DNA from 4 places in the Psychrobacter sp. KH172YL61 genome. Region 3 is predicted to be linked to each of the others. Evidence: predicted binding sites of a transcription regulator. Region 3 holds the regulator's gene; each other region holds the start of a gene.

Region 1 (3,218 bases), 1.1 Mb from region 3:
CGCCAAGGTATTCACCGCGACGTTCTTTATTTAAAACATTTTGATAAATACGGCCACTGGTGAAGTTATTACTTTTACTCATTTTTGAGTGACGTAAAAAACGCTCATAATAACCCAAATCCAAATCTGTCTCTGCGCCATCTTCGGTGACGAACACCTCACCATGCTGAAACGGACTCATCGTACCTGGATCGACGTTGATATACGGATCCATTTTGGTCATCGTCACGCTCACGCCACGTGCTTCAAGGACTGCGGCAAGAGGGCTGCGGTAATACCTTTTCCTAGTGAGGACACTACCCCACCGGTCACAAATATAAACTTGGTCATAGTACTCTGTCGGTAATTGGTAAAGAAGGATTTTACTAAAAATACGCTACAAAATATAGGGCAAAAGCGCAAACTCTTTAAAACACTCAGTTTTTAACGCTTAATTGTCATAAGTGCGTAATCATCGTAAATACGTAGCTATTATAACCCACTGCGGCTTTAAAAGGTCACAACAAAAAAACTCACCCCGAAGGATGAGTTTTTTATAATACGTTTTCTAATGTTTAGATTAGAATTTGTATTCAATACCCGTACCTACAATCAAGTCATCTTTGTTATTGTCACGGCTGATTTGCCCTGCATAAATATGACCCGTGGTCGCTTTATTGAATGCATATTCTCCACCAACTGCGATTTCATTTACATCAGCATCTTTTACGCCTTTTTCGTCAGTGGTATTAACATACTGTGCTTTAACTGCCCAAGGTGTTGCACCAACTTTATATTTACCACTAATTAGCCAAGATTTTTCATCTTCACTGGCTTTGTTAACGCGGTTGTTGTTAACGATGCTATAATTATCGTAGTATTGGCTTTGTTGGTATAGAGCACCTAAAGTTAAGCCCGAAACCATATTCATTTTGCCCATATCTAAACCAGCAACCAAACGCCACGTATTATCAATCACGCCAGTATTTACATTGTTAGCACCCATGTCTTTGTCATAAGCACCGGCTAGATAAACACCATTTTTGTCATAGGCTAATAAAGCAGAATAACCGTTATCTTTTACTTTTCTATCACGATAGACTGCAGGCTTCGTACCAGATTCTGCGGAAACGAGAATATCACCGTCGGCATCAGTTTCTGATAATGCGGTAGCTGCCATAAAACTCACTGGCATACCGACAATAACAGGTGATTGATAGGCCACCATATTGTTAGCACGGTATTCACCTGAAACACCCGCATTTTTAATATCAAATAAGCTATCATTAAACACGTCAACTTTGTTTTGTGCAAGTTTCAATGGGGTATCATGGCGTCCCGCTAGTACAGTACCTAAAGTGTTGTGGGCTAAGCCTACATAAGTATTACGTGATCTAAACTGTTGGCTATCGTCATCAACATCAATACCATATTCCAATTGATAGACTAATTTAGTGGTATCAGTAAGATCATCTTCACCTTTAAAACCAATACGTGATTGATTAGAGTTAAGTTTAAATGTATCTTCATCTGTCTTGTTAGCTGCATCGTAGTCTGTACTAACATAATCTAAGGTTAAAAATGCTTTACCATATACAGTTGGCGCAGCATGGGCAGCAGAAACTGAAAGTGCAGCGACGGCTGTGGCTAAAAGTAATTTTTTCAAAGGATATCTCCACTTTACGATTTGAGTGATAAATGGTCTAAGATCATTAGATATATAATGGCAAGGTCCTATACCTTCGAAACCATATATATAGCGAGCCATAAGAACTGCTTAGACATAACTTTACCAAGCAAATATTACAGTAAGATGAAAAAACCAAAGTTTACACAAATGTTATTATTAATTTTACGGATTCTGTTATTTAAGACACGCTGTTGTTCAAGACACAGTATTGATTACAAAACAAAAAAACCCACCCCGAAGGATGAGTTTTTTATTTAGATTCTAATGGTTAGATTAGAATAAGTACTCTAGACCACCACCGATAGCGAGTACGTCAATATCACCACGTAAGTCGATTTCATTAACATTGCCGTCTTCGTCTCTCGAACCAAAACGACCATTGTTTAATTCCGCTGAATTTAGACCAGCATAGGCATGAGCGATCATATTATTTTTAAACGCATATTTGCCACCTACAACGACTTGATTTGAGTCATTATTCTCAAGACCACTGATATTGTCGGTTTTGTCATACTGAATATAAACAGAGGCTGGACGGGCAAAATTCGAAAGACCCATTTCAGCACTCACCACTAAACCGTCCTCTGTTGCAGTAGTAGTACCGGCATAGTCAGCTTCTTGATATAGAACGCCTAACTTTACAGGAGCTGCGATATATTTACCTAAATCGACGCTAGCACTGCCACGGATAATATCACCACTAACACTCATGTCTTGCTCATAAGCAATACCAGCGGTAATGCCTGTACCTGGATCAAACATCAATGAGGCACCATAGCCTGCGTCACGACCACTCTCAGATATAAAGTCTTCATCAGCACCATACATCAGCGCAAGCGCTAATGGTAGATCGTTGTATTTAGGAGCAAACCAGATGATAGAGTTGTTGATACGGTTACCAACGGTCGGGGTCAAAATATTAGCAAAGCTGTCGTTGTTGTTCAGAGTACTAGAGCCAAGATTATCCCAATAACCTTCATTAACTGATACGTTATTGATATAGTCAATGACTGTGTAGTTACGACCAAAACGGAACTGACCGAAATCTTTGTTGACTAGACCAAGATAAGTGTCACGGCTTTTGAAGCCAATGTTATCGCTACCACTATCATCAACTTTAACGCCGTACTCTAATTGGTAAATTACGTCAGTGTTGGCCGTTATCGCTTCAGAGCCTCTGAAGCCTAAACGTGAAATATTAGAATTAACTTGTAATGAACCGTTGTCTTCATTAATTCTGTTATTATTATCCATATTCTGACCATCAATTTCAGCATTAACGTAATCAGTAGTAACGAATACTTTACCATAAACGGTAGGTGCTGCCTGTGCGGCAGATACAGATAGGGCTGCGATTGCTGTAGCTAAAAGTAACTTTTTCATGGGGTATCTCCACTTTACAATTGTAGTAATGAGCAAGCCATTATTAGCTGGCGCCCATAATGGTATCGTCACAAATCCTCAAAGATATAATGTGTAACTGGCTACCAAGTTTAGTCAGAAACAAGTATGGCGAATTTCTATTACAGTTAAGATAAAAACCATGACT
Region 2 (3,218 bases), 1.2 Mb from region 3:
TCGTCACTGATTGCTAAGCAAGTTGCGCCTGTCCGCGTCATCTTGTGTGCTTCCCCCTGCCTATCTAGAGAAATATGGCGTGCCCAGCAAACCTGAAGACCTAAAAAACCATCGGTATTTGCATTACAGTTATATGGAAAAATACGGCAAAGAAGATATTTATCAGTGGCTAGATGCGACCAATCAGCTAAGCCCAGAGCTGAGCAGTAATAACGGAGATTTGCTTGTCAATGCGGCAGTGGCTGGCGCTGGAATAGCATTACAGCCCACGTTTATTGCAAGCGAAGCACTGAGTAAAGGGAAGCTTATGATGGTGTTACCTGATTATGAACCCGAGACATTGGGGTTGTATGCGGTGTACGCCCATCGAAAGCTGTTGCCGCACAAAATCAGATGTTTTATCGATTTTATCGAAGGGTATTACGGTTCACCGCCCTATTGGGATGAATCGATACAACACTTGTAGATAACTATTAGCGACCCTCACCAAAACACCCCATGCATTGATAAATGTCTAGGGTGTTGTTTAATGCGCTTGGTAGCATGACAAGTCTATCGTGAGCTATATTATAAATATCATTAAAAATAGCACCCCTCTCAATTCATCACTCTCAAAACTCGTATTTGGCCATTATTTCAATTTGCTGACCTGCTGGCATCCATGGAAAGGTCGTCGCACTTTGCTCTCGCCACTCAATCCCCAAGTCTAAATCTGGCAGATACTCATAGATAAGGTTGGCGCTTTTGACATTGGCAGAGGTATTTGCCGCGTCATCGACATTGACCTCACCATAACGCAAGTTGCCACGCAGTTTTTGAGAGAACTGATGCTTATAACCAACACTATAACCTGTCTGAGAGATCAGTTTGCCATCTTCAGCGTCACAATCGGCACCGCCATTCATAATAAGCGGCCCGCCCACACATATGGCAGAATAAGCACCCATGCCTTTACCATTGAACACACTACCATGGAGCGAATGCTCTCCCAAAGCCAGCTTGCCTGCTAAAGACACGCCGACGCCCACATCCGAGTCCTCTCCGTTCTCAGCCTCACGCGCCGTGACAGCGACATTATAGTCGAGATTGGCTATCTTATCTTTGTAGCTGACCACCATGTCAGGCAGGCTGGCATCGTCATACACGGGGTCTTGAGCGGTAAAACGCAGCCCCTTGTAAGTGTAATGCACCGTCAAATCTGGACGAATGTATGAGCCGCCACCGGAGGCTGTGCCGATACCTGTTCCCCCAAAAATCAAGCTGCTCGGTGGAGGGGTGCAACGGCCAAAAATTGACCGTTCCACGTTTTACCCACTGTCAGATCATCCACTTGCACATAAGCATGGCGCAAGCGCAGGTTGGATCCGCCCTTGGCATAATCCCCATAAAAATCGCCTTCAATAAAACCTGTGAGCTTTTTATCCTCCACAGACTTGGTCGTCTTCATATTAATACGTGACTGGCGTAAGTTTCCTTTAAATTCTGAATCTCCCTCATCAGGCGAATTAAATGCCCCTTCTGCTTTGATATAACCCCCGATACTCAATGTTGTATCGCCCGTTGTCACAATATCGATCGCTTGCGCAGATGCGCAGGTTGCTACCATAGCCAATCCTATAGATAGCCTTTTTGTATAAAAGCATCATTCCTCTCTTCCCTGTTATATGTTGATATCCTTATCAATGCCAATGGCGATTACGCGCTCTTTACTTCATAACCATGAATGCGTTTTTTATAAATTGCCTCCTACCTATTACCTGCTGTCTCATCAAAGAGTCAGTAACGAATTGATGTTCTATTGGGTGTTATGCTTCTTGGTCGATACTCTCTAATGCTGCAATGGCTTCTTTTGCGTCTCATCGATTGGCTTTTTTTGTCCGCTCAATTTATCGAGATAGACCAAAACCGACTCACCGATTGCAACGACTTTTTTTAGTGCGGTACTATAATAGGTGTATTCGTGCACCAGACTTGAGTTGCCGATTTTTTTGACCTTGACGCCGATCCACAACGTATCAGGATAAGCAACTGGAGTAAGGTATCGACATGACGAGGCCGCCATCACCGAAAACGTTTTTTCATTAAATAAACCAAGCCGCCTGTTGTAGTAAATACGAGCATTTTGAGAGTATTCGTAATAGACCACATTGTTGACATGACCAAAGGTATCCATATCACCCCATTCCACTTGTTGAGGGTAGATCACCGTAAAGTCGTGTAATGGATGACTGTCATCACTGGTGACAGCTTCTTGTATTTCTGGAAATGTAGGAACCGCTTCCATAGCTTGTCTCTTTTTATTAGGTAGGTTTTGTTATATAGATGATGCGTGTGACTCAGGGTACTCATGACACACACCTCCTCCATCCCTAGCATTTATGCAGATACTAGGGTTTATATACGTCTTTTCTGTTAGTAAACTCGCTGTGATGGTGACAGGTCTATTTGGCTAGATGAGGTTTTCTGAATACATCGAGCGCATGCGTTTTTATCGAGTTTACCGACGCTGGTTTTTGGCATCTCGGATAAGAACCTCACTTCACTTGGGACGCCATATTTTGGCAAATGACCTCTCTCAACCGCTTGATGACCCAGTGCCAAAATATCTGTCGACGTTGTATCGGCATAGTCTGGTTTTAGCACGACCAATGCAAGAGGGCGCTCGCCCCAGCGCGTATCTGGGACACCAATTACCGCGATATCAGCAACGCTTGGGTGAAAGGATAGAATCGTCTCAACCTCAAGCGAGGACACCCATTCGCCACCAGACTTGATAACGTCTTTTAGTCTATCGGTGATGCTCAGCGTACCATCGGCGCTTATGCAGGCAATGTCTTGCGTATGCATCCAGCCGCCTTTCCATAACGCATTGCCTGCATCGGGATTTTTAAAGTAGCTTTGCGTTAGCCACGGCGCTCGTATCACAAGCTCGCCTGTCGACTCACCATCCATCGGTTGGGGTTGACCATTTTCGTCCCAAATTTCCATCGATACCAGCATGATGGGCGAGCCTGACAGACAGCGATAATTGAGATTGTCCTCTAGGGTCATTGACTCGGTTTTGTCATCGAATACCGCTCGAGACAGCACAGGGCAGGACTCTGACATCCCAAACCCTGACATAAACTCAATACCGCACTCGATAGCGGCTTTAGCTAAGCCCTCATTGAGCTTTGAGCCCCCTAGCAGTAGTTTGAGATTCTCAAACTTACGACCGC
Region 3 (3,218 bases):
CACAATATTGACTATGCGACCCAGCAAGGATGGTTGATCGACGCGTAAATCTATAAAAACGCTAGGTATAAAAAAAGCCCAGTTGAGCATTGTGATATACGCTTCACTGGGCTTTTATTTCTTATTATATTAGAAATAAATTACGGTTTCGTGACACCCAGTAATTGACCCATTTTTACAAAACTATTGGCTTTCATGGTCTCTTGCCAATCGGCTTTTGCTGCTTTTGGCAACACTACGATAGCCGTTGATCCTAAATAAAAACGACCAAGCTCATCACCTGCCGCAAACTGCATATCGTGATCCGCTTCTTGTATATCATCCGTGCGGGTAATTTTGCCAGTGGCGACGGTTTCGATACCAGCGACAATCATAGCGCCTACCATGACAACGGCCGCTTTGCCATACTTGGTATCAAACATGCAGACCAAACGCTCATTACGTGCAAACAAGTCCGGCACATTAGCTGCCGTGGTATTGTTGACCGAAAACAGCGTACCAGGGACATAGCGAGTCTTGGTCAGCGTACCGGCAAATGGCATATGAACACGGTGGTAATTGCTAGGAGCTAGATAGATTGTCGCAAAACTACCATCGGCAAAATAACGGCCATCTTCGCTATCAGCCAGCAATTGGCCAACGTCATAGTGACGCCCTTTGGCTTGTAGCATTTTATGATCTTTAATTTGCCCAAGCTGAGAGATGATACCGTCAGCAGGACTAACGATGCCGTTTGCGGTGGTATCGATGGTGCGAGCATCTTCTTTTAGTTCACGAGTAAAAAAGTCATTAAAACTCTCGTAAGCATTAAGGCTCTGGCGCTCATACTCATCTAGGCTGATATTATAAGCTTTGGCAAAACCACGGATAAAGGTGCGTTTGACATAAGGATGACGACTGGCGGCCAAACGTCCAGCGACTTTACTGAGCTTTTGCTGCGGTACCAGCTGTTGTAAGGTGGTAAATACATTCATAATAAGGCTACCAAAATAGGATGTGATGTCATTATTGCATAGGCAAGTTAATGGCCATATTTTATCATGGACAGCGTATTATTGTCTGACCATAAACTGTAAGCCATTTATAAATAAAGAAGGTCGTAAATGAAAGCACTGATACAACGAGTGAGCCGTGCTAGCGTCACTATCGATGAGCATTGTGTTGGCAAAATTGATCATGGGATATTGGCCTATATTGGGTTGGGTCATGATGATGATTTCGCCGCCGCCAAGCGAATGATTGACAAAATATTGACCTATCGCATTTTTTGAAAATGATGACGATCCTGCCAAATTTGGTAAACTGGATAAAAACGTCCAGCAAGTCGGCGGCGGATTGTTATTAGTGTCACAATTTACGCTGATGGCAAAAACGGATAAAGGTCGCCGCCCTGACTTTGATGGCGCGATGGCACCTGATGCGGCCCAAGTGCTGTTCGAGCAACTCATCGACTATGCCAAAACCCAGTATCCGAATGTAGCCACTGGTCAGTTTGGCGCTGATATGCAAGTTGAAAGCATCAATGATGGACCACTTAATTTTCTATTGGAGATCTGACATCAGAGTGTCATCAGGCTGTCATAATTAATCCGTTTAATAGATAGAGACTGGTGAGTATTTATCGCCTTTTTATATGCCAGATTTTGTCCGCTAACACCGAGAATGTCCTATGTATAATGAGAAAATTTTGATTGTTGAAGATGAACCTGCGATTCGTGAAATGGTTGTGATGACGCTAGAAATGGCTGGGTTTGATAGCCTACAAGCGGCTGACGTATCAGAAGCGCATCAGCAAGTGGTCGATCATAGACCGTCATTAATATTATTAGATTGGATGTTGCCCGGAGACAAGAGCGGTGTTGATTTTTGTCGTATGCTCAAAAGCGATGAGATGCTCTCTGAGATACCCGTCATTATGCTAACGGCCAAAAGCGAAGAAGACAGCAAGGTTCACGGCCTAGATGCAGGTGCAGATGATTACATGACCAAGCCTTTTTCGACGCGCGAGCTGATTTCCAGAATCAAAGCCGTCTTGCGCCGTAGTAGCGCGATGAGTAGCGACAAGCCTATCGAAATTGGTCAGCTGAGTCTCGATACCAAAAGCCAGCGCGTGACAGCCGCAGGAAAAGTCATCGAGGTCGGCCCGACAGAATATCGTCTACTGGCATTTTTTATGAGTCACCCAGAGCGCGCTTACACAAGAACGCAGCTGCTCGATCAGGTTTGGGGCGGTAACGTTTATATCGAAGATCGAACCATTGATGTACATATCAAGCGTCTACGTAAACTACTGCGTCCTTATGATTGTGATACATTGATACAAACGGTGCGCGGTACAGGCTATCGGTTCTCTAGTCTTATTGAGCCAAGCTAATCTTATATAAGTTGATTTTTGATAACTTGATCTTGTATGAACAATGCCACCATAACAATAAATAAAATAGCGGATAGTGGTAAGGATAAGAAATGAACAAGATAGCGCCAGCAAAAAAGAAAAAAGACCATAACTATAATAATGACCAGCAAGATGCGCCAGCACAAATCGCTAGCCAAAATGCGGCGGAGCAATTAGAGAAAATCAGAAGTGCGCTGCGAGCATTGCGAGATGCGGTCATCTTACTGAATGAAGATGATGGGTTAGAGTGGTGGAATCAGGCGGCGCAGGATCTCTTGTCACTGCAGCCAGCTGACAAAGGCCAAAGTGTGTTTGACTTTATCATTGTGCCCGAGTTTCGCCAGTACTATCAAAACACCACCCTGCCCAATGATGGTATTCATATAGAATCGTGGCGCGATCCCAGTCGTTATCTAAAGTGTGAGCTCACGCCTTTTGGTGACGAGAAGCTATTGTTTATTTATGATGTGACCCGCGTACAGCATTTAGAGCAAATGCGCCAAGACTTTGTGGCGAATGTCTCTCATGAGCTACGCACGCCGCTGACAGTAATGATGGGCTATTTGGAGAACTTCTCTCACCAACCAGACATGCCGCCACAGTGGCGTCGCGGTTTTGAGCTGATGACCCAGCAAACAGCCCGTATGAATCGAATCGTAAATGACTTATTACTGCTCTCCAAGATTGAAATCGAAGAGACGCATGAGTTTAATGATGTCGATATGACCAAACTCCTCACCAATATCTATGATGATGCACAGGCATATAACCAAGCGTACAAGCACACCATTCATTTGCACATAGATACCTATGACGGGTTATA
Region 4 (3,218 bases), 500 kb from region 3:
GCAGATATCTTCAAAATGCGTGTATAAAAAGCTCTCTTTGTGATGCGCCAGACACCACTGCGCCATGATAGAGCCGCCGCGTGAGACGATACCTGTCAAACGCTTTGCGGTGAGCGGTACATAGCGGAGCAGGACGCCTGCGTGAATGGTAAAGTAATCCACACCTTGCTCGGCTTGCTCAATCAAGGTATCACGGAATATCTCCCACGTCAGATCTTCAGCGACGCCATCGACTTTTTCTAAGGCTTGATAAATCGGTACGGTACCAATCGGCACAGGAGAGTTGCGGATTAGCCATTCACGAGTTTCATGAATGTGATTGCCCGTCGATAAATCCATGATGGTATCCGCGCCCCAACGCGTGGCCCATGTCATTTTGGAGACTTCTTCATCAATCGATGAGCCGAGCGCTGAGTTGCCGATATTGGCATTGATTTTTACCAAAAAGTTGCGCCCGATAATCATTGGCTCAGATTCAGGGTGGTTGATGTTGTTGGGGATAATTGCACGTCCAGCGGCTACTTCATCACGGACAAACTCAGGGGTGATAATTTTGGGCATATTGGCACCGAAGCTCTCACCCTCATGTTGACGCATGTCAGTCAGTTCATGCTGCTTTTGCGTCTCACGTATCGCAATATATTCCATCTCAGGGTAATGATGCCGCGACGCGCGTAGTACATCTGAGTGACGTTTTTCCCTGCTTTGGCACGGCGCGGTTTGTCAATATGAGCAAACCTGAGGTTGGCAGTGCTGATATCACGAGCACGTGCTTGCCCGTATGAGCTAGACAGACCGCTTAGTTGCTCGGTATCACCGCGCTCGGCGATCCAGTTTTCACGCAGTTTGGGTAGACCGCGGGTCAGATCAATCTCGACATTGGGGTCAGTGTACACGCCTGAAGTATCGTACACATAAAAAGGCGGATTGTGCTCGCCATCCTTATCACCCGTACCGCCAACTGGCGTATCCGTTAAGCTGATTTCACGCATCGGTACTTGAATATCAGGCCGTGAGCCTTCGATATAGACTTTGCGCGAGGCGGGTAGGGATACGGTGTAAGTCGCGCGCGTCTTCTTCAAAGCGTGCATCACTGGCGGCGCGGTGGGCAGGTGTCTTTAGCGCGTCGGCTTTTTTATCGGCTTTGGTGTCTGATACGAGAGGTATGTTATCGGCTGGGTTGTGCGTTTGGACTTGTGATGGCGCTGAGGCACTGTCTAAAGAGGCATTGTCAAAAGAGCTGCTGTTTGAAATAGTCATATGCTGTCCTAGCGTGTTGGTTTTTGAATAAAAGCAACACCGCCAGTAGCTGCGGGGCAAACACTCGTCATTCAGACAAATTTATATTATCAACACCTAACAGCGAGCAAAGAAATTGTCGCGGTTAATGGTCATCAAATAGTGGACGCCGCTTTCTATCTTCTCTCGTTATCTACGTATGCGGCGTGCATCGTTAGACAATAGCGATGATAAAAAAGTATTTTTACGCGTCCGTTGTCATCAATAACAACGTGCTTAAGACTTCCCTGCGTCGGTACTAACCGCATCAGGTTCGGCGGGTGATCTCTCAGCGAATGTAGATAGGTGGCTACTTTTATCAATGTTTAACTATAAACGTTTAATAAAGTAGGCCAATGCTACATCGCACCCCGAGTCTGTCAGTGTTGTAAATCTTCTTCATACTAACAAAATTCTGCGTTAACGGCTAATGGAATTTGGATGAAAATATCAGGCGCTTATTTTGCTATTTAGCATGGATACAAAGAACAGGGAGTTATTGATAGTAATTAAAATTCCTTGATATTACTGATACTTAGAGGCGATTGCTAAATATTGTGTAAAGCGAATGCAGGATTTGAGAGGTTGTCATTAAACTGTCATAAAGATTTGGCAAGATAACGCTCATATCACAAACAATGCTTTTTTATATCGTTGTTAAATTTCAGGAGTCCTACATGCGTTATTCGTTATTAGCAGTGGCCGTTAGTTGTACATTAATGCTTACGGCGTGTAATAAGTCAACAGAAACGGCAGAACCAGCTGCTGATACGACCAGTAGCGCCGCTACCACGGCTGAAACCACCACGCAGACTCAGGCAACGCCTTCTGCTGACACGGGTTTCAAATCTGCTGAAAACATTGCCATGAATATCACAGGTGCAGGCGCATCATTCCCGCAGCCGATCTATGCCAAATGGTCTTCTGACTATAACGCTGCCACAGGTGGCCAAGTCAACTATCAATCTATTGGCTCATCTGGTGGTATCAAACAAATCCAATCAAAAACCGTCGATTTTGGTGCTTCTGATGCGCCATTAACACCTGAAGAGCTTGAAGAGTCTGGTCTTATCCAGTTCCCAACCGTGATTGGTGGCGTTGTGCCAATCGTTAACATCGATGGCGTTGAGCCAGGTCAGTTGAAGCTAGATGGTGAAACCTTAGCCAATATCTATCTGGGTAAAATCAATAACTGGAATGATCCTGCGATCAAAGCCTTGAACCCAGATTTGACTTTGCCAGATGCCGCCATCACCACAGTATTCCGCTCAGATGGTTCAGGTACGACGTTTAACTTTACCGATTATCTCGCCAAGGTATCACCAGATTGGAAAGACAGCGTTGGGGTTGATAAAACGGTCAAGTGGCCAACCTCTGCGACTGGTGCAGGTGGTAAAGGTAATGAGGGCGTCTCAAGCTACGTCAACCGCATGAAAAACTCTATCGGCTATGTGGAGTATGCCTACGCCAAGCAAAACAACATGTCACATGCCGCGCTTAAAAATGCCGCGGGCAATATCGTGCAGCCATCTGCTGAAACCTTTGCCGCCGCTGGTGACATCGATTGGTCACAACAAGAAGGCTTTTATAAAGTCATCACCAACTCTGAGACGGATCAAGCATGGCCAATCGCTGCTGCTACTTTCATCTTAGTACACAAGCAACCAGAGAATCCTCAGCAAGTCGCTGGCGTGTTGAACTTCTTTGACTGGGCGTATACCCAAGGTGATGATGATGCCATGGCGCTAGACTATGTCCCATTCTCTGATACAGCAGTGGCTCTATTCAAAGAGAAATGGAATGAGGTCAAAGGTAGCGATGGACAGCCTGTTTATAAGCCAGCGCAATAAACGATCTGTACAAGCTGCTTAATGACTTTTTGATTTCCTCTTAAGCCACTATTCTCCGGTAGTGGTTTGAGAGGTTTTATCACAGCAAAT

Evidence for each region. Region 3 encodes PhoB, which activates phosphate uptake and scavenging genes when phosphate is short. Its sites were predicted from a motif close to TGTCATNAANCTGTCATAA; they were not measured.
Region 1: PKHYL_RS03840 (porin) is a predicted target of PhoB. The motif match lies at 1,780-1,798, and genes of this name have one in related genera.
Region 2: PKHYL_RS08830 (porin) is a predicted target of PhoB. The motif match lies at 1,764-1,782, and genes of this name have one in related genera.
Region 4: pstS (phosphate ABC transporter substrate-binding protein PstS) is a predicted target of PhoB. The motif match lies at 1,865-1,883, and genes of this name have one in related genera.

The regions. Positions count from the first base shown of each region.
Region 1 covers NZ_AP019516.1:746,306-749,523, reverse strand. Annotated here, with positions in the region: partial or broken gene PKHYL_RS03845 (CTP synthase) at 1-330, opposite strand, end outside; gene PKHYL_RS03840 (porin) at 560-1,747, opposite strand; gene PKHYL_RS03835 (porin) at 1,943-3,052, opposite strand.
Region 2 covers NZ_AP019516.1:1,648,352-1,651,569, forward strand. Annotated here, with positions in the region: gene PKHYL_RS17515 (LysR family transcriptional regulator) at 1-96, shown strand, start outside; gene PKHYL_RS17520 (LysR substrate-binding domain-containing protein) at 80-466, shown strand; gene PKHYL_RS08825 (hypothetical protein) at 612-1,259, opposite strand; gene PKHYL_RS08830 (porin) at 1,256-1,606, opposite strand; gene PKHYL_RS08835 (acyl-CoA thioesterase) at 1,829-2,284, opposite strand; gene PKHYL_RS08840 (fatty acid--CoA ligase) at 2,413-3,218, opposite strand, start outside.
Region 3 covers NZ_AP019516.1:2,806,218-2,809,435, reverse strand. Annotated here, with positions in the region: gene PKHYL_RS14950 (HD domain-containing protein) at 1-48, shown strand, start outside; gene asd (archaetidylserine decarboxylase) at 141-974, opposite strand; partial or broken gene dtd (D-aminoacyl-tRNA deacylase) at 1,104-1,557, shown strand; gene phoB (phosphate regulon transcriptional regulator PhoB) at 1,670-2,374, shown strand; gene phoR (phosphate regulon sensor histidine kinase PhoR) at 2,467-3,218, shown strand, end outside.
Region 4 covers NZ_AP019516.1:113,528-116,745, forward strand. Annotated here, with positions in the region: partial or broken gene thiC (phosphomethylpyrimidine synthase ThiC) at 1-1,260, opposite strand, end outside; TPP riboswitch at 1,507-1,662, opposite strand; gene pstS (phosphate ABC transporter substrate-binding protein PstS) at 1,956-3,128, shown strand.